2 regions of the Stenotrophomonas tuberculopleuritidis genome follow, and region 1 is predicted to be linked to the other one. Evidence: predicted binding sites of a transcription regulator. Region 1 holds the regulator's gene; the other holds the start of a gene.
The links. Region 1 encodes FliA, which starts transcription of late flagellar genes. Its sites were predicted from a motif close to TAAAGTTTNNCNNNCNNNGGCCGATAA; they were not measured.

Region 1 (8,569 bases):
CCAACGTCGCTTTCCTGACGCTGGCGGCGATCCTCGGTTTCATCGCCTGGAAGCTGTACCGCAAGGGCCAGGCGCCGGCTGCCGATGCAGCCGCCAATGACGCCGCTGCATTGAATGCGCTGGGCCGCCCCGCCGCGCCGGCGGCCACCGCCGAACTGAGCTGGGACGAACTGCGCCCGGTCGACCCGCTGGGCCTGGAAGTGGGCTATCGGCTGATTCCGCTGGTGGACAGCAACCAGGGCGGCGAGCTGATGGCACGCATCAAGGGCGTGCGCCGCAAGCTGACCCAGGACGTAGGCTTCCTGATTCCTTCTGTGCACATCCGCGACAACCTGGAACTGCCGGCCAATGGCTACCGGGTGCTGGTGCATGGCGTGCCGGTGGCCACCGCCGACATCCATCCGGACCGCGAACTGGCGCTGGACCCGGGCAGCGCGCTCGGCCCGCTGGAAGGCATCGCCGGCAAGGACCCGGCCTTCGGCCTGGACGCCACCTGGATCCAGCCGCACCAGCGTGCCCAGGCGGAAACCATGGGCTACACCGTGGTCGACCCGGCCACGGTGGTTGCCACCCATCTGTCGCACCTGATCCGCGAGCATGCCCCGGAACTGCTGGGCCACGAGGAAGTGCAGCACCTGCTGGCCAACCTGGCCAAGAGTGCCCCCAAGCTCGTCGAAGATCTGACGCCCAAGGCGCTGCCGCTGTCGGCGGTGGTGCGCGTCCTGCAGAACCTGCTGATCGAGCGCATTCCGATCCGCCAGCTGCGCAAGATCGCCGAGGCGCTGGTCGAACACGCCGCGCACAGCCAGGACCCGGCCACGCTGACCGCGGCGGTGCGCACCGCGCTGGGCCGCTTCATCGTGCAGGAGATCGCCGGAATGTCGGCGGAGCTGCCGGTGTTCACCCTCAACCCGCAATTGGAACGTGTCTTGCAGGAGTCCACGCAGGGCAACGGCGCCGCGCTGGAACCCGGACTCGCTGAGCGACTGCACCAGAGCCTGGCCGAATGTGTCAGCAAGCAGGAAGCCAGGAACGAGCCGGCGGTGGTGCTGGTGCCGGGCCCGGTGCGTTCCGCGCTGGCCCGCCTGGTCCGCCACAGCGTCCCGTCGCTGTCGGTCCTGGCCTACAGCGAGGTGCCGGAAGACAAGCGCCTGAAGCTGGTCGGAACGATCAGCTGACGCCGCCTCCCGACGCGCCAGAAAACAGACACCACCTCCACAACGCAGCAACCGACAGATTCCAAGGGGAACCCGAACCGTGCAGACCACCGACCACCCGCGTTCTCCGACCGCCACTCCGCCGACTTCGTCCCGTGACCACAGCATGAAAATCAAACGATTCGTCGCCGCCGACATGCGTTCGGCCATGAACCTGGTGCGCAAGGAGCACGGCCCCGACGCCGTGATCCTGTCCAACCGCCGGATCGAGGAAGGCATCGAGATCGTCGCTGCCGCCAACTACGATGAGAGCGCCGTGCAGCGCGCCCTGGAAGCCTCGCGCCGCGAGGTGGCCCCGCCGCCGCCGCCGAAGCCGCGCACCGCTGCCGATGCCGTGATCGCTGCCGTCACCCGCCGCCGCAGCAGCACCCCCGCCGCCGAGCCGGTCGCCGCGACCACGTCGGCGGTCGCCGCCCTCGCCCGCGCCGCGGTGGGCGCCACCGGCCGCACCCTGGACAGCGCCGACGAGATCGTGCCGACCCGCGGCAGCACCGGCTTTGCCGCCACCCTGGCCCGCGCCGCCGTCAATGAATCGACGCTGCCCGAACAGATCTTCGCGCCGTTCGCCGAGGCCATCGTGGCCCCGCCGGCCGCCGCTGCGACGGTCGCGCCGGCCGCTATCAACCGCGCCCGTTTCCAGATCGATCCGCCGCTGGAAGACACCGCCGCACCGATCGCCGCTGCACCGCCGCCGTTGCCGATGGCCATGGCAGCCGCTGCTGCGCCGGCGCCGGACCTGGAGACGGTGCCGGTCGCTGCCGCCACGGTCGCCGCCGCTGCGGTCGAGGCCGCGCCGGCGCCGCTGCCGGCCCTGGCCGTGGCCCCCGCATTGACCCTGGTCGCGCCGGATGACGCCGAGATCCGCCACCTGCGCCAGGAAGTGGCCGGCATGCGCCAGGTGATCGAGCGCGAGATGAACCGCTTCACCGACGAGCGCCTGCGTGGCTGCCCGGTGCGCGCCACCGCGCTGGACCTGATGGACGAGTACGGCTTCGACGCCGGCATCGCCCGCGACGTGGCCATGCAGATTCCGCCGGAGACCGAGGCCCACCGTGGCCGCGGCCTGATGCTGGGGCTGATCTCGCGCAAGCTGCCGATCGCGCCGGTCGATCCGATGGAAGAAGGCGGCGTCATCGCCCTGGTCGGCCCCACCGGTGCCGGCAAGACCACCACCATCGCCAAGCTGGCCTCGCGCTTCGCCGAAGCCCATGCCGCCCGCGATGTCGCGCTGGTCACCACCGATACCCTGCGCATCGGCGCCCGCGAACAGCTGTACGGTTACGGCCGCCAGCTCGGCATCGCGGTGCACGAGGCCAACAGCGGCACCGACCTGGACCAGCTGCTGGAACGCCTGAAGGACTACAAGCTGGTGCTGATCGACACCGCCGGCCTCGGCCCGCGCGACCGCGCGCTGGCTGCCCAGCTGCAGTGGCTGCGCGCGGCCCGCCAGGTCCGCACCCTGCTGGTACTGCCGGCCAACACCAGCTTCGGCGACATGGACGAGGTGGTGCGCCGCTTCGGCGCGGCCAACCTGCAGGGCCTGGTGCTGAGCAAGCTGGACGAGACCGGCCGCTTCGGCAACGCCCTGTCGGTGGCGGTGGACCACAAGCTGCCGATCACCTGGGTGACCGACGGCCAGGACGTCCCGGACGACCTGCACCGCGCCAGTGCAGCCAATCTTGTACTTCGCCTTGAAGATTTGCGCCGCGCGGCCGATATGCCCTGCAACCCGGAGTTGAACCATGCCGTCGCGTGAGTACGCCAAGCTGACCACCACCTTCCCGCTGTCGGCCACCCGCAGCGAGCCGCTGGGCCCTGTGCGCACGATCGCCGTGACCGGCGGCAAGGGCGGCGTGGGCAAGACCAACGTGTCGGCCAACCTGGCCGTGGCGCTGGCCGGCATGGGCAAGCGCACGCTGCTGCTCGACGCCGACCTGGGCCTGGCCAACATCGATGTGATCCTGGGCCTGAACCCCACCAACACCCTGGCCGACCTGGTCGCCGGACGCTGCAGCCTGGACGATGTGATCATCGAGGGCCCCAACGGCGTGCTGGTGGTGCCGGCCGCGTCCGGTCGCCGGCACATGGCCGAACTGGCCCCGGCCGAGCACGTCGGCCTGGTCAACGTGTTCTCCGAACTGGAACGCGAGCTGGACATCATGGTGGTGGACACCGCCGCCGGCATCAATGACGGCGTGCTGACCTTCTGCCAGGCCGCGCAGGACACCGTGGTGGTGGTCTGCGACGAGCCGGCCTCGATCACCGACGCCTACGCGCTGATCAAGGTGCTGTCGCGCGAACGCGGCGTGGACCGCATCCAGGTGGTGGCCAACATGGTGCGCGACCCCAACGAAGGGCGCGTGCTGTATGAGAAGCTGACCCGCGTCTGCGAGAAGTTCCTGGCCGATGTCTCGCTGAACTACCTGGGCTGCGTGCCGCAGGATGACTGGCTGCGCCTGTCGGTGCAGCGCCAGCAGCCGGTGGTGAAGGCCTACCCGTCCAGCCCGGCCGCGCTGGCGATCACCGAGATCGCCCGCCGCACCGCCCGCTGGCAGGCCCCGACCGAACCCCGTGGTGGCGTCGAGTTCTTCCTCGAACGCATTCTCAAGCAGCGTGGGGTGGCCGCATGAAAGGCGCCGCCCAGTACAGGGAAGTCCAGCGCTCGGCGGCGAACGAGGTCATCGCCCAGCATTCGGACCTGGTGCGGCGCATCGCCCACCACCTGGCCGCACGACTGCCGGCCAGTGTCGAGGTGGACGATCTGATCCAGGCCGGCATGATGGGCCTGATCGAAGCCTCGCGCAGTTACGACGCCGACCAGGGCGCCTCGTTCGAGACCTATGCGTCGATCCGCATCCGCGGTTCGATGATCGACGAGATCCGCCGTGGCGACTGGGTGCCGCGTTCGGTGCACCGTCGCGCCCGCGATGCGGCAGCGACCATCCGCCGGCTGGAGCAGAGCACCGGGCGCGCCGCCAGCGCGACCGAGGTGGCCGCAGCCATGGACATGCCGCTGCCGGAGTACCTGCGGCTGATGGAGGATGCCTCGCGCGGCCAGGTACTGAGCCTGGAATCGCGCATCGAAGACCAGGGCGAGCTGGATACCGTCGCCCAGGGCGGCCCGACCCCGCAGCAGGTGCTGGAGCGCGGCGAGTTCGGTCGCGAGCTGGGCAAGGCCATCGGCCACCTGCCCGAGCGCGAGCAGCTGGTGCTGTCGCTCTATTACGAGCAGGAACTGAACCTGAAGGAGATCGGTGCCGTGCTCGGGGTGAGCGAATCGCGGGTCTGCCAGATCCACGGCCAGGCAGTGCTGCGCCTGCGTGGCCGGTTGAAGATTTTCGAGGCCGCCGATGCCGGCCTTGAACAATGAACATGCTCGAGATGGCCGACGCCGGGCTCGAGAGCTGAACAACAAAGGAACTCTGCTTTGAACAAGAACATGCGCATCCTGATCGTCGACGATTTCTCGACCATGCGTCGTATCGTCAAGAACCTGCTGGGCGATCTGGGCTTCACCAACACCGCCGAAGCCGAGGACGGGCATGCCGCGCTGTCGTTGCTGCAGAGCCAGCCGTTCGACTTCGTGGTCACCGACTGGAACATGCCGGTGATGACCGGCATCGAACTGCTCAAGGCGATCCGTGCCGATGCCAAGCTGAAGACCCTGCCGGTGCTGATGGTCACCGCCGAAGCCAAGCGCGAGCAGATCATCGAAGCCGCGCAGAACGGCGTGAACGGCTACATCATCAAGCCGTTCACCGCGCAGACCCTGGAAGAAAAGCTGGGCAAGATCTTCGAACGCCTGGCGGCCAGCGCCTGATGGATACCACGGTCGACAAGAATGCCCTCGCCCAGCGCCTGCAGGAAGCCCTGGACGCGCTGGAATCCGGCGACGAAGCGGCCTGGCGCCAGCGCATCGACGGTCTGGTGGCGGCACGCACCCAGCCGATGATGAGCGGCCTTTCGCGGCTGGCGCGCGAACTGGGCCAGGCCCTGGGCGAGCTGCCGACCGTGCCCGACGAAGCCGGCGAACTGGACGACGCCTGCGCACGGCTGGATCACGTGGTGGCAATGACCGAACAGGCCACCCATCGCACCCTGGACCTGGCCGAGGAATGCCGCAGCCTGACCGAGCAGCTGCGCGCCGATGGCCTGCAGCCGGGCCAGGATGCACAGCTTGAGCGCATCCGCCACAACCTCACCGAGATCGCCCTGACCCAGAGCTACCAGGACCTGACCGGGCAGATCATCCGCCGCGTGGTGGGCATTGTCCGCCGCGTGCACGAAGGTTTCGGCGCGCTCGGGCTGCCGCCGGAACAGCATCGCACCGCCCCGGAACTGGCCGGGCCGGCACTGAAGGGACTGGACCGCCACGCGGTCTCGCAGAACGACGCCGACGACCTGTTGTCGGATCTGGGGCTGTAACCATGGGCGCGGTAGCCGACGACATCACTGCCGATTTCATCATCGAGGCACAGGAAATCCTGGATCGCCTCGGCGAACAGCTGGTGTCGCTGGAACAGGCACCGCAGGACAACGAACAGCTCAACGCGGTCTTCCGCGGATACCACACGCTGAAGGGCGGCGCGGGCTTCCTCGGCATCACCGCGATGGTCGAACTGTGCCACGCCGCCGAAGAGGCGCTGGGCGCCGCGCGCGCCGGCCAGGCCGTGCTGCAGGCCCATCATTTCGATGCGGCCCAGCAATCGCTGGATTACCTGCAGTCGATGCTCGATGCGGTGTCCTCCGGCAGCGAACCGGGCTACGCCCCGCCGGAACTGGTCGCCCAGTTCGACGTGCAGGGCGGCGCCGCGGCGGCGCCAGCGGTGGCGCCGGCAGCGGCCGGCACCGGCGACCTGATCACCGACGACGAATTCGAGGCCCTGCTCGACCAGTTGCATGGCGGCAAGGCGCCGACCACGGTGGCGCCGGCGGCGAAGAAGGCCGACGACATGATCAGCGAGGACGAGTTCGAAGCCCTGCTCGACCAGCTTCACGGCGGCGCCGCCCCGGGCGCCAGCGCGGTTCCTGCGCCGGCGCCGGTCGCAGCGGCGCCGCGACCTGCAGCGCCGGCGGCAGCGGCCGCGCGGCCGGCGGCCAACAAGCCGGTTGCCGAAGCCGAGCACACCGTGCGCGTGGACACCAAGCGCCTGGATGCCATCGTCAACCTGATCGGCGAGCTGGTGCTGTCCCGCAACCGCCTGAAGACCCTGCGCACGCGCCTGCGCGACGAAGAGCTGGATCGTGCGGTGTCCACCCTGGACATCGCCACCGCACGGCTGCAGTCGGCGGTGATGCGGACCCGCATGCAACCGGTCGGCAAGGTGTTCTCGCGGTTCCCGAAGGTGGCCCGCGACGTTGCGCGGTCGCTCAAGAAGGAAGTGGACCTGGAGCTGATCGGTGCCGAGACCGAGCTCGACCGCAATCTGGTCGAAGCGCTGGCCGACCCGCTGGTGCACCTGGTACGCAACGCGATCGACCATGGCGTGGAAATGCCCGACCTGCGCGAGGCGCAGGGCAAGCCGCGGATGGGCCACGTGCGCCTGTCGGCGCAGCAGGAAGGCGACTATGTCAGCATCGAAGTACAGGATGACGGCGCCGGCATCGATCCGGAAAAGCTGCGCGCGAAGGCGCGCGAGAAGGGCCTGATCGATCCGGAAGCGGCCGCCCGCCTGAGCAGCGAGGAATGCCTGCACCTGGTGTTCCTGCCGGGCTTCTCGACCAAGGCGCAGGTCACCGACATCTCCGGCCGTGGCGTCGGCATGGACGTGGTGCAGTCGCGCATCCGCGAGCTGAGCGGCCAGATCCAGATCCAGTCCGAACTGGGCCGCGGCAGCCGCTTCCTGATCCGCGTGCCGCTGACCCTGGCGATCCTGCCCACCCTGCTGGTGCAGGCCGGCGAGGATGTCTACGCGCTGCCGCTGGCGCGCGTGATGGAAGTGCTGCACGCGCCGCGCACCTCGCTGGGCTGGTTCGACGGCCGTGCCGTGCTGGACCGCCGCTCGCACACCCTGCCGCTGGTGGACCTGCGGCAATGGCTGGATGTGACGCCCGCCGCCTCGTCGCTGCTGACCATCGTGGTGCTGCAGGCCGGTGAAGCGCGTTTCGGCCTGGTCGTGGACCAGGTGCGCGGCCGCGAGGAAGTGGTCATCAAGCCGCTGCCGAAGGCGCTGCGCGGCCTGCGCGGCTACGCCGGCGCCACCCTGATCGGCGACGGCCGCATGGCGCTGATCCTCGATGTGGACGGGCTGAGATGAATCCCGCCGGGCATGGCCCGGCGCTGCCTGGCGTTGCCCTTGCCGGCGACCCGAAAACTGTGACCACCGTCTGTACGCGATCTACCGGTGTCTCAAGTCCCATTCATACACGCCGATACCGGACCCATGGATAGACTCAGCCTCATTGGACTTTTCCTCGCCCTGGCCTCGCTGGTCGGTGGCAGCATCCTCAAGGGCGCCGGCCTGGCCTCGCTGTGGTCGCCTGCTGCGTTCGTGATCGTCATCGTCGGCACCATCGCCGCCATCCTGCTGCACACGGCCCCGGCGGTGTTCAAGCATGCCTTCAGGATCGTGCGCTGGGTCGTGCGCCCGCCGCACAGCGACCGCCGCGAGCTGATCCAGCAGATCGTGGAATGGAGCAACATCGCCCGCCGCCAGGGCCTGCTGGGCCTGGAAGCACAGGTGGAGGCGCAGCAGGACCCGTTCCTGCGCAAGGGGCTGCAGCTGCTGGTCGATGGCGTGGAGCCCGAATCGATCCGGCACATGCTGGAAATCGAGCTGAGCAGCCAGGAACACCAGGACCAGGCCGGGGCCAAGGTGTTCGAGGCGATGGGCATCTACGCGCCCACGCTGGGCATCATCGGCGCCGTGCTCGGCCTGATCGCGGTGATGAAGAACCTGGCCGACCCGAGCAAGCTCGGCCACGGCATCGCCGCGGCGTTCACCGCCACCATCTATGGCATCGCCTCGGCCAATCTGCTGTTCCTGCCGATCTCGGCAAAGCTCAAGAGCGTGATCTCGCACAACAGCCGCGACCGCGAGATGGTCATCGAAGGCCTGATCTCGATCGCCCAGGGCGAGAACCCGCGCAACATCGAAACCAACCTCTCCGGTTTCCTGCACTGACATGGCCCGCCGCAAGCACCACGAAGAGCACGCCAATCACGAGGCATGGGCCATCCCCTATGCCGACCTGATGACGTTGCTGCTCGCCTTCTTCGTGGTCATGTACGCGATTTCCTCGGTCAACGAAGGCAAGTACCGGATCATGGCCGACGCCCTCACCGATGCCTTCGGGGGGGCACCGCGCACCATCAACCCGGTGCAGGTGGGCAACAAGCAGGTGCAGGGCGG
Region 2 (8,569 bases), 1.8 Mb from region 1:
CCTGAGCCGCCGCCAGCTGCCCAAGCGGGTCCGTGCATTCATCGATTTCAGTACCCAGCGCGTCCGCGCGCTGGACCTGGACGCGTTCTCCCAGTGGGAAGCGCGCCAGCAGGCCACGGCACACCCCCAGACCGGGCAGCCGGCCTGGACATGAGGCCAGTGGTGCCAAACCGGCAACGCTGCGCGGCCCGCCAAGGGGCTACTGCACCGTCTGCCGCCTTCCTACGATGCAGGCAATCCCGCATCCACGTTCCAGGAGACCTGTCATGAAGATTCTCGTCATCGGCGGCACCGGCCGCATCGGCAGCAAGGTGGTCGACCGCCTGCGCGCCGCCGGCCATGAAGTCGTTGCCGCCGCACCGTCCACCGGTATCGATGTGTTGAGCGGCGAAGGACTGGCGGCCGCCATGGCCGGCACCCATGTCGTGGTGGACCTGGCCAACTCGCCATCGTTCGAGGACGCCGCGGTGCTGTCGTTCTTCGTCACCGCCGGCCACAACATCCTCACCGCTGCTGCCGAGGCGGGCGTACGCCACCATGTGGCGCTGTCGGTGGTGGGTACCGACAAGCTCGCCGCCAGCGGCTACTTCCGCGGCAAGATCGCCCAGGAACGGCTGATCCGCGACTCGGGGCTGGCGTACACGATCATCCATTCGACCCAGTTCTTCGAGTTCCTGCCGGGCATCGTGCAGTCGGCAGGCAGTGGCCAGACGCTGCGGCTGCCCACTGCGGCGGTGCAGCCGATCGCCGCCGAGGACGTGGCCGAGGCGGTGGCCCGCATCGCGCAGCAGGCACCGGTCAACGGCGTGGTGGAAATCGCAGGACCCGAACGGGAATCCATGGCGGTGCTGGCGCAGCGTTTCCTGCGCAGCACGGGGGATGCGCGGCAGGTGGTCGGCGACGCCGGGGCGCCCTACTTCGGTGCGCAGCTGCAGGAGGACACGCTGGTGCCGGCAGGACAGGCCTGGCTGGGCAGCATCGGCTTCGATGCGTGGCTGCAGCAGTCGGGCCTGCTGCAGCACCCACCGGCCTGATCGCGCGGCGCGCTACCGCACGCTCGATGCAGCGCGGAGGGTTCACACGCGGTGAAGGCATCGCCTGCCCGGTGTGAGCGGGTCGGGAAGCGTTGGGCAGGATGAGTACCGCATCAATCGGTGCTCACCCGCGAACCACACCGGGTTCGCCAGTCTGGTGGTGCAGACAACGGACACCACTGTTGTCCCTTTCCGAGGAGAACCTCCATGAGCACCCAGTCCACCATCGAACACCGCCTCAACGATCTGATCGAAATCGCCCGCGACGGCAAGTCGTTCTACGAAGAAGCCGCGACCAAGGTGAAGGATGTCGAGCTTTCGGAGCTGTTCACCCGCATCGCCGGAGTGAAGGGCCGCATCGTGTCCTCGCTGAGCAGCTCGGTCGCCGCCACCGGCGGCAAGCCGGCCGAGCACGGCACCATGGTCGGTTCCATGCAGCAGTTCTACGGCAAGGTGCGTGCCGCCTTCGGGGACACCAACTACGGCTATGTGGCCGAGTTGGAAGAGTCGGAAGATCGCCTGCTGGGTGCCTTCAAGGATGTGCTGAAGGACAACGACCTGCCGCCGGCCGTGCGCCAGGAAGTGACCCAGTGGCTGCCGGACGTGCAGGAGTGCCACAACGTGATGCGCGCCCGCAAGCATGCGATGAAGGCCGCCTGACGGTCTGACGGCTGCAGGTGCCAAGGCCGGGGCGGTTCGCCGTCCCGGCCCGGCGGTCACCCCTGATGACCGCGGATCCACCACGAACCGACTGCGGGGCGACGGCCGGTTGCCGGTTGTCGCCGTCGGCGCCACGATGGGCGCCCGCAACGTCCTGGAGTCCGTGCATGGCCGTCAACCGCATCGTCGCCAACATCGCAACGCCGGACCCGGCGCGCGCGGCCACGTTCTACACCGGCGTGCTGGGCATGCCGGTGCTGATGGACCACGGCTGGATCGTCACCCACGGCGGCCAGGGCCGCGCAGTGGCGCAGCTCAGTTTTGCCAGTGAGGGCGGCTCCGGTACGCCGGTGCCGGACCTGTCGATCGAAGTGGACAACCTGCAGGAGGTGCTGGAGCGTGTACGCGCAGCCGGCATCGCGCTCGAGTACGGCCCGGCCGACGAGCCCTGGGGTGTGCGCCGCTTCTTCGTCCGTGACCCGTTCGGACGCCTGCTGAACATCCTTGCCCACGCCTGAGCATGGGTGCTGCGTTTGCCAGCAGCGCCCTGCTGCCGCGCGCACGGCCGGCCGGACGCTCAGCCCTGCTGCCGCGATGGTGCCCCTGCCGGCGCTTCGGCCTGCGGCTGTCGTTGTTGCTGCTGCTGAAGCGCATGCGCGTGGCGGGCATGCCCGCCCTCGCGGCCGATTGCTGCCATGTGTTGCCGATCGCGGCTGATCGCCTCGCCGCCCTTGCGCCCGGCCGCGCGGGCTTCGGCGGGACTGAATTCATGTGCGTTGCCCGAGGCATGCGCGGCGCGGCCTCCCTTGGCAGCAATCGCCCGTTGCGTGGCCGGGTCCATCGAAGCAAAGCCGCGGTTGGAGCTGCGGGGTTGGTTGGGCATGGGACTCTCCCGTTGCGTGGATGCGGGGTATGCCGCCGCGGCGCGACGACGCCGACCATCCTTGGCGATGCAGTGCTAAGTCCAGGTCGCTACCGTGGCCTCGGCCTTCACGCCGCCTGCGCACGCAGTTGACACGCGATCGCCGGCTGCCGCGCTGCGCGATGCTATCGCCGCGGCCCCGCGGCATGCCTAGAATCGAAGCATCCCGGTAGTTCCCGGGCGCCTCGAGTGAATGGACTCAATGAAGATTCTGCTGACCGGCAGTTCCGGGCGGATCGGGCGCGCCATCTTTGGCGCACTGGCCGCCGATCATGAAGTGGTGGGGCTGGACCGCAGTCCCTTCGCCACCACGCGCATCATCGCCGATGTCACCCACCGCCAGGCGCTGCAGCGCGCGGTACGCGGCATGGATGCGGTGATCCACACCGCGGCACTGCACGCACCGCACGTCGACCTGGTGCCGGATGCGGTGTTCCAGCAGATCAACGTGGATGCCACGGCGCAGCTGCTGCAGCTGGCACGCGATGCCGGTGTGCGGCGCTTCGTGCTGACCAGTACCACCGCGCTGTATGGCCACGCCGTGGTGTCCGGCGGCTGCCGCTGGATCGACGAGGACACCGCGCCGCTGCCCCGCACCATCTACCACCGCACCAAGCTGCAGGCCGAAGCGCTGGCCGAGCAGGCCGCCAGCGATACCTTCCAGGTGCGGGTGCTGCGCATGGCACGTTGCTTCCCCGAAGCACCGGAGCGCATGGCGATGTTCCGCCTGCACCGCGGCATCGATGCGCGCGATGTGGCCAGCGCGCACGCCGCGCTGGTGGACGACGCCGGGCCGGCGTTCCGCCGCTTCATCGCCTGCGCGCCGACCCCGTTCCAGCGCAGCGACTGCCTGCAGCTGGCCGCCGATCCCCGCCAGGTACTGGCCCGCCGTGCACCGCAGCTGCTGGCCGAGTTCGAACGCCGGGGCTGGCCGCTGCCCCTCAGCATCGACCGCGTGTACGACAGCAGCCGCCTGCGGCAGACGCTGGGCTGGCAACCCCGTTTCGGCCCGGAAGGGGTGCTGCAGCAGTACGCGGCCGGCAGCATCGAAGTGCTGCCACGTACGCCCTGGGTCGGCGAGCGTGTGTTCGAGCGGGCGACGGTGCAGGACACGGACTGAGCCGGCAGCTGAGCAGGTTCAGCTTTGTGCGGGTCGCGCGCCTCAACCTCGTCCGGCACTGGCCGTTAACCCGGTGCGCGCCTTCCTGCGCCGGGCTCCGGCCCGGCCAGGGCCGGCGACCCGCGCGAAGGACCGCGCATCTGCGCGGTGCCGCCCCGGTGCCGGTCGACCTGAACTGCCTGCGGATCCTGCCATGCCTCCTTCCCGTTCCGTCGCTGCCCGCCGCCCCGGCAGCATCGCCCACAAGCTGATGCTGGGCACTGCGCTGATCGCCCTGTTGTGCTTCGGCGCGACAGCGTTCCTGATCTACCACCAGGCCAGCTCGGCGCTGGTGGCCTCCTCGCGGCAGACCATGGCCAGCGAAGCGCGTGCCGAAGCGCGCCAGGTCGCTGCCGACCTCGGCACGGCCTTCGCCAGCAACGATGCGATGGTGGAGACCGTGCTGGCCCAGCGCGCCCGTGGCGACGCTCCGGACCGCGCCGCGCTGGCCAACATCATCGGCGAGCAGCTGCACGCCCACCCCGAATGGCTCGGCAAGAGCACCATGTGGGAGGCCAATGCCTTCGACGGCAAGGACAGCGAGTTCGTCGACACCGAGGCGCACGATGCCACCGGCCGCTACATGAGCTACTGGGCCTGGCAGGACGGCAAGCCCCAGCAGTCGCCGATGACCGATTACACCGAAACCCCCAGCGGCTCGGGCAACTGGTACATGCAGCCGAGCCGCGACAAGCTGCCGCTGGTCAGCGAACCCTATGCCTACGACATCGGCGGGCAGCAGGTACTGATGAGCACCCTGAGCACCCCGATCGTCGAGAACGGGACGTTCCTCGGCGTGTTCACCGTGGACTTCTCGCTGGCCGCGCTGCAGAAGCACCTGGCCACGCTGAAGCCGATGGGGGCCGGCCACATCGAACTGCTGTCGCCCAACGGTGTGGTGCTGGCGTCGGCCGATGCCGCCGAGATCGGCAAGCCGCGCAGCGATGCGGTCACCCGCGGCATGCTGGCGCAGATTGCCGACGACAAGACCTATGAAGCGTTCGAACCCGATGCGTTCGGCAATGTGCGCCTGTACGTGCCCCTGCAGGTGGGCGATGCCCCGCAGCGTTTCGCGCTGGGCGTGGTGGTCCCGCATGCGGTGATCGTGGCGCAGGCGCGCGAGCTGCTGTGGATCATCCTGCTGGTGGGGGTGGTGGCGGCGCTGGTGCTCAGTGGTGGCGTCTACGTGCTGCTGCAGCGGCTGGCCGTGCGCCCGCTGGCCCAGGCCGTGCGCATCGCCGGCGACGTTGCCGCGGGCAGACTGGATACCGCGCTGCCGCCGCTGGGCAACGACGAAGTGGGCCGTCTGCTGGAGGCGATGCAGGGCATGCGCGGGCAGCTGCAGGCGGTGATGGCCGCACAGGCCGAGATGGCGCGCCAGCATGATGCCGGCCAGATCAGCTACCGCATGGATGCCAGCGTGTTCCCGGGCGAGTACGGCCGCATGGTCGCCGACAGCAACCAGCTGGTGGCCTCCAGCACTGCCGTGACCCAGCGCCTGGTCGAGGTGATGCAGCGTTACGCGGTGGGCGATCTGAGCGTGGACATGGAGGCCCTGCCGGGCGAGAAGGCGGTGTTCACCGCAGCCATGGCCACCACCAAGGCCAACCTGGCGGCCATCAACGAGCAGATCCAGCAGCTGGCCGCGGCGGCCGCTGCCGGTGACTTCGCGGTGCGCGGCGATGCCGAGCGCTTCGAGCATGATTTCCGCCGCATGGTGGAAACCCTCAACACCATGATGCAGGTGAGTGACCACAACCTGGCGGCACTGTCGACGCTGCTGCGGGCGATCGCCGCCGGCGACCTGAGCACGCGCATGCAGGGCGATTTCCACGGCGTGTTCGCCGTGATGCGCGACGATGCCAACAGCACCGTGCAGCAGCTGACGGGGATCGTCGGCCAGATCCAGCAGTCGGCGGCGAGCATCCGGCTGGCCGCCGGCGAGATCGCCTCCGGCAACAATGATCTGTCGCGGCGTACCGAACAGCAGGCGGCCAACCTGGAAGAAACCGCCGCGTCGATGGAGGAACTGACCTCCACCGTGCGCCAGAACGCCGATCATGCCCTGCAGGCCAATACGCTGGCGGCATCGGCCGCTGGCGTGGCCGGCGAAGGCGGGCAGGTGGTCAGCCAGGTGGTGCAGACCATGGAGCAGATCGAGACCTCGTCGCAGCGCATCGCCGAGATCATCTCGGTGATCGATGGCATCGCCTTCCAGACCAACATCCTCGCGCTCAACGCAGCGGTGGAGGCGGCACGCGCCGGTGAGCAGGGCCGCGGCTTCGCCGTGGTCGCCAGCGAAGTGCGTGCGCTGGCGCAGCGCTCGGCCGGTGCAGCCAAGGAGATCAAGGAACTGATCGACGCCTCGGTTGCCCAGGTCGGCGCCGGCGCGCAGCTGGTGCACGGTGCCGGCCGCACCATGCAGGAGATCGTCGGCCAGGTCGGCCGGGTCAACGAGATCATGGCCGAGATCTCGGCCGCCTCGCGCGAGCAGTCCGCCGGCATCGAGCAGGTCAACCAGACCGTGGTGCAGATGGACGAGACCACCCAGCAGAATGCGGCGCTGGTGGAGGAAGCCACGGCGGCGGCGCGGGCGATGGAGGAACAGGCCGAGCAGCTGGCCGTGGCGGTGTCGCGCTTCCGTCTGCAGGCCGAGGCGAAGGCGCCGGTGGCGTTGCGCGCGGCCTGAACCACGCTGCAAATGACGACGCCCGGCCAAGGCCGGGCGTCGATGCAACTGGAAACCGCTGGTACTGCCGGGCAATGCCGGCAGACAGGCAGGCTTAGAACATGCCTTCGAAGGGGTTCCAGCTGGTATTGCCCTTCACCTGTTCCAGGTAATAGCTGTAGTTGGTGCTGGAGGCCACCAGGAAGTTCATGGCAATGAACAGCGCGCGGGCGACGATGTCCGGCAGGAACATGCTGATCACGACCAGGACAATGTTGATGCCGATCACCACCAGGGCCTTGCGCCACATGCCCAGGATGAACAGATAGATCGCGCCGAAGAAGAAGGCGAAGAAGTTCAGGTTGATCTTCAGGCGGTCGCCGAAGGACAGCGCCTTCCAGGCCTGCTTGAAACCCGGCTCCTTGGGGGCACCGTGCTGCTGGAAGAAGTTGAAGCGGAACTGCCACTTCGGGCTGAAGCGGGAGAGATCGACGGCGTTCATGTGCGTAGGGACATCCCTGTGAGAAAACGTTTACATGATAAATGGGTCGTATTCAGCCTTCCAGTCCGGACCGTCAAAAATGTGACGGATCTACGTCCAGGGGCTTGCGTCCGAGCGTCGCACGTAACCCATCGGCCTTCTTTTTAGGATAGGGTGCGCAGTCCGCCGCTGCCCCACACGCTTTACGGGCGCTGGCGGAATGTCCATGGAGGTTGCATGACCACACCTGCTACACCGGAAAACGCACCCGGACCGGTGCTCCTGCCGACACCCGAAGTGGTGCAGGCACAACAACTGCTCGCCCGCCAGCAACTGGCGGTGGCGATGGACCGTGCACGCAATGCGGCCAGCCGCGATGCTGCGCCGGCCGTGCTGGAAAACGACTGAACCGCATCGTCTTACGATCGCGCTGGCCGCTTGCCAGCGCGATCGCGGTGCGCATCAGAAGCGCGCGGTGATACCGAGGAAGTAGCTGCGGCCCGCCACGAAGTAGTCGGTGGCGCCGTCGGCGTACAGCTTCTTGTCGGCCAGGTTGCTGACACCGCCACGCAGGGTCAGCACGTCGTTGACGTTCCAGGCTGCGGTCAGGTCATACAGCGTGTAGGCCTTCAGGAAGGTGCTGGCCACGCCGGTCTGCTTGCCGGTGTACTGCGCCGACAGGCTGCTGGAGAAGATCGCGTTCGGGGTCCAGTCCAGCGACGAGTAGCCGGAGAACTCCGGGGTATCGATCAGGTTGCGGCCGGTGGTCAGGTTCTTGGCTTCCTTCATCCAGGTGGCCGACGTGCGCCAGCGCCAGTGCTCGCCGAAGCGGAGATTGAGGTTGCCTTCCATGCCGCTGGTGCGTGCGCGCTGCACGTTGCTCATGCGCGTCCACCAGTAGCCGTTGAAGAAGCCCAGCGCTTCGTACTCGATCTTGTTCTTGAAGTCGGTGTGGAAGTAGGTCAGCCCGGCATCGACGCGGTCGTTGTCGAAGCTGATGCCGAGCTCGCGGTTGGTGCTGGTTTCCGGGTCCAGGTCAGGGTTGCCGGCCATGTAGCAGCCGCCGCGCACGTAGCCCAGCGGAATCAGCGAGGTGCAGCCACGGCCGCCGGACTGGGTCGCCGCGCTGGGGGAGTTCTCGGTCAGGCTGGGCGCGCGGAATCCCTTGGAGACGCCGCCGCGGAGGGTCCACTGCCCGGCCGGGTGCCAGACCAGATAGGCGCGTGGGCTGACATGGCCGCCGAACTGCTCGTGGTGGTCCAGGCGCGCGCCCAGGGTCAGCGCGAGGGTGCGATGCAGCTTCAGCTCGTCCTCGACGAACAGCGCCCAGGTATCCACTTCCAGCGCCGAACCCACGACCGGGTTGCCGGCATAGTCGATCGGCGCCCGGCCGATGGTGTCGGTGTTGGTCAGCTCCTGCCGCTTCCATTGGCCGCCCACCGCGAACTGGTGCTCCACGCCCAGCGTGAACGGCGTGCTCAGGCTCGCTTCGAGAATGCTGTCGGTGGCCTCGGAGCGGCCGGTCGGGCCGATATCGTTCTTGTACTCGGTCCAGTACGCGCTCAGCTTGGAGGTGCCGAAGCGCCAGTTGCCATCATGGTTCAGTGCCAGCGAACTGCGCTTGAGTTCGCTCGCCCCCCACGCG

Region 2: a site for FliA is predicted at 3,779-3,805, ahead of Q5Z10_RS18790 (methyl-accepting chemotaxis protein). Genes of this name have one in related genera too.

What each region holds. Positions count from the first base shown of each region.
Region 1 covers NZ_CP130831.1:2,269,202-2,277,770, reverse strand. The annotation lists gene flhA (flagellar biosynthesis protein FlhA) at 1-1,178, shown strand, start outside; gene flhF (flagellar biosynthesis GTPase FlhF) at 1,324-2,973, shown strand; gene Q5Z10_RS10730 (MinD/ParA family ATP-binding protein) at 2,960-3,847, shown strand; gene Q5Z10_RS10725 (RNA polymerase sigma factor FliA) at 3,844-4,587, shown strand; gene cheY (chemotaxis response regulator CheY) at 4,645-5,037, shown strand; gene Q5Z10_RS10715 (protein phosphatase CheZ) at 5,037-5,642, shown strand; gene Q5Z10_RS10710 (chemotaxis protein CheA) at 5,645-7,474, shown strand; gene Q5Z10_RS10705 (flagellar motor protein) at 7,601-8,341, shown strand; gene motD (flagellar motor protein MotD) at 8,343-8,569, shown strand, end outside.
Region 2 covers NZ_CP130831.1:4,116,327-4,124,895, reverse strand. The annotation lists gene Q5Z10_RS18820 (LysR family transcriptional regulator) at 1-154, shown strand, start outside; gene Q5Z10_RS18815 (SDR family oxidoreductase) at 267-1,034, shown strand; gene Q5Z10_RS18810 (PA2169 family four-helix-bundle protein) at 1,242-1,694, shown strand; gene Q5Z10_RS18805 (VOC family protein) at 1,862-2,212, shown strand; gene Q5Z10_RS18800 (KGG domain-containing protein) at 2,272-2,577, opposite strand; gene Q5Z10_RS18795 (NAD-dependent epimerase/dehydratase family protein) at 2,819-3,736, shown strand; gene Q5Z10_RS18790 (methyl-accepting chemotaxis protein) at 3,930-6,464, shown strand; gene Q5Z10_RS18785 (DUF2628 domain-containing protein) at 6,559-6,945, opposite strand; gene Q5Z10_RS18780 (hypothetical protein) at 7,162-7,332, shown strand; gene Q5Z10_RS18775 (TonB-dependent receptor domain-containing protein) at 7,387-8,569, opposite strand, start outside.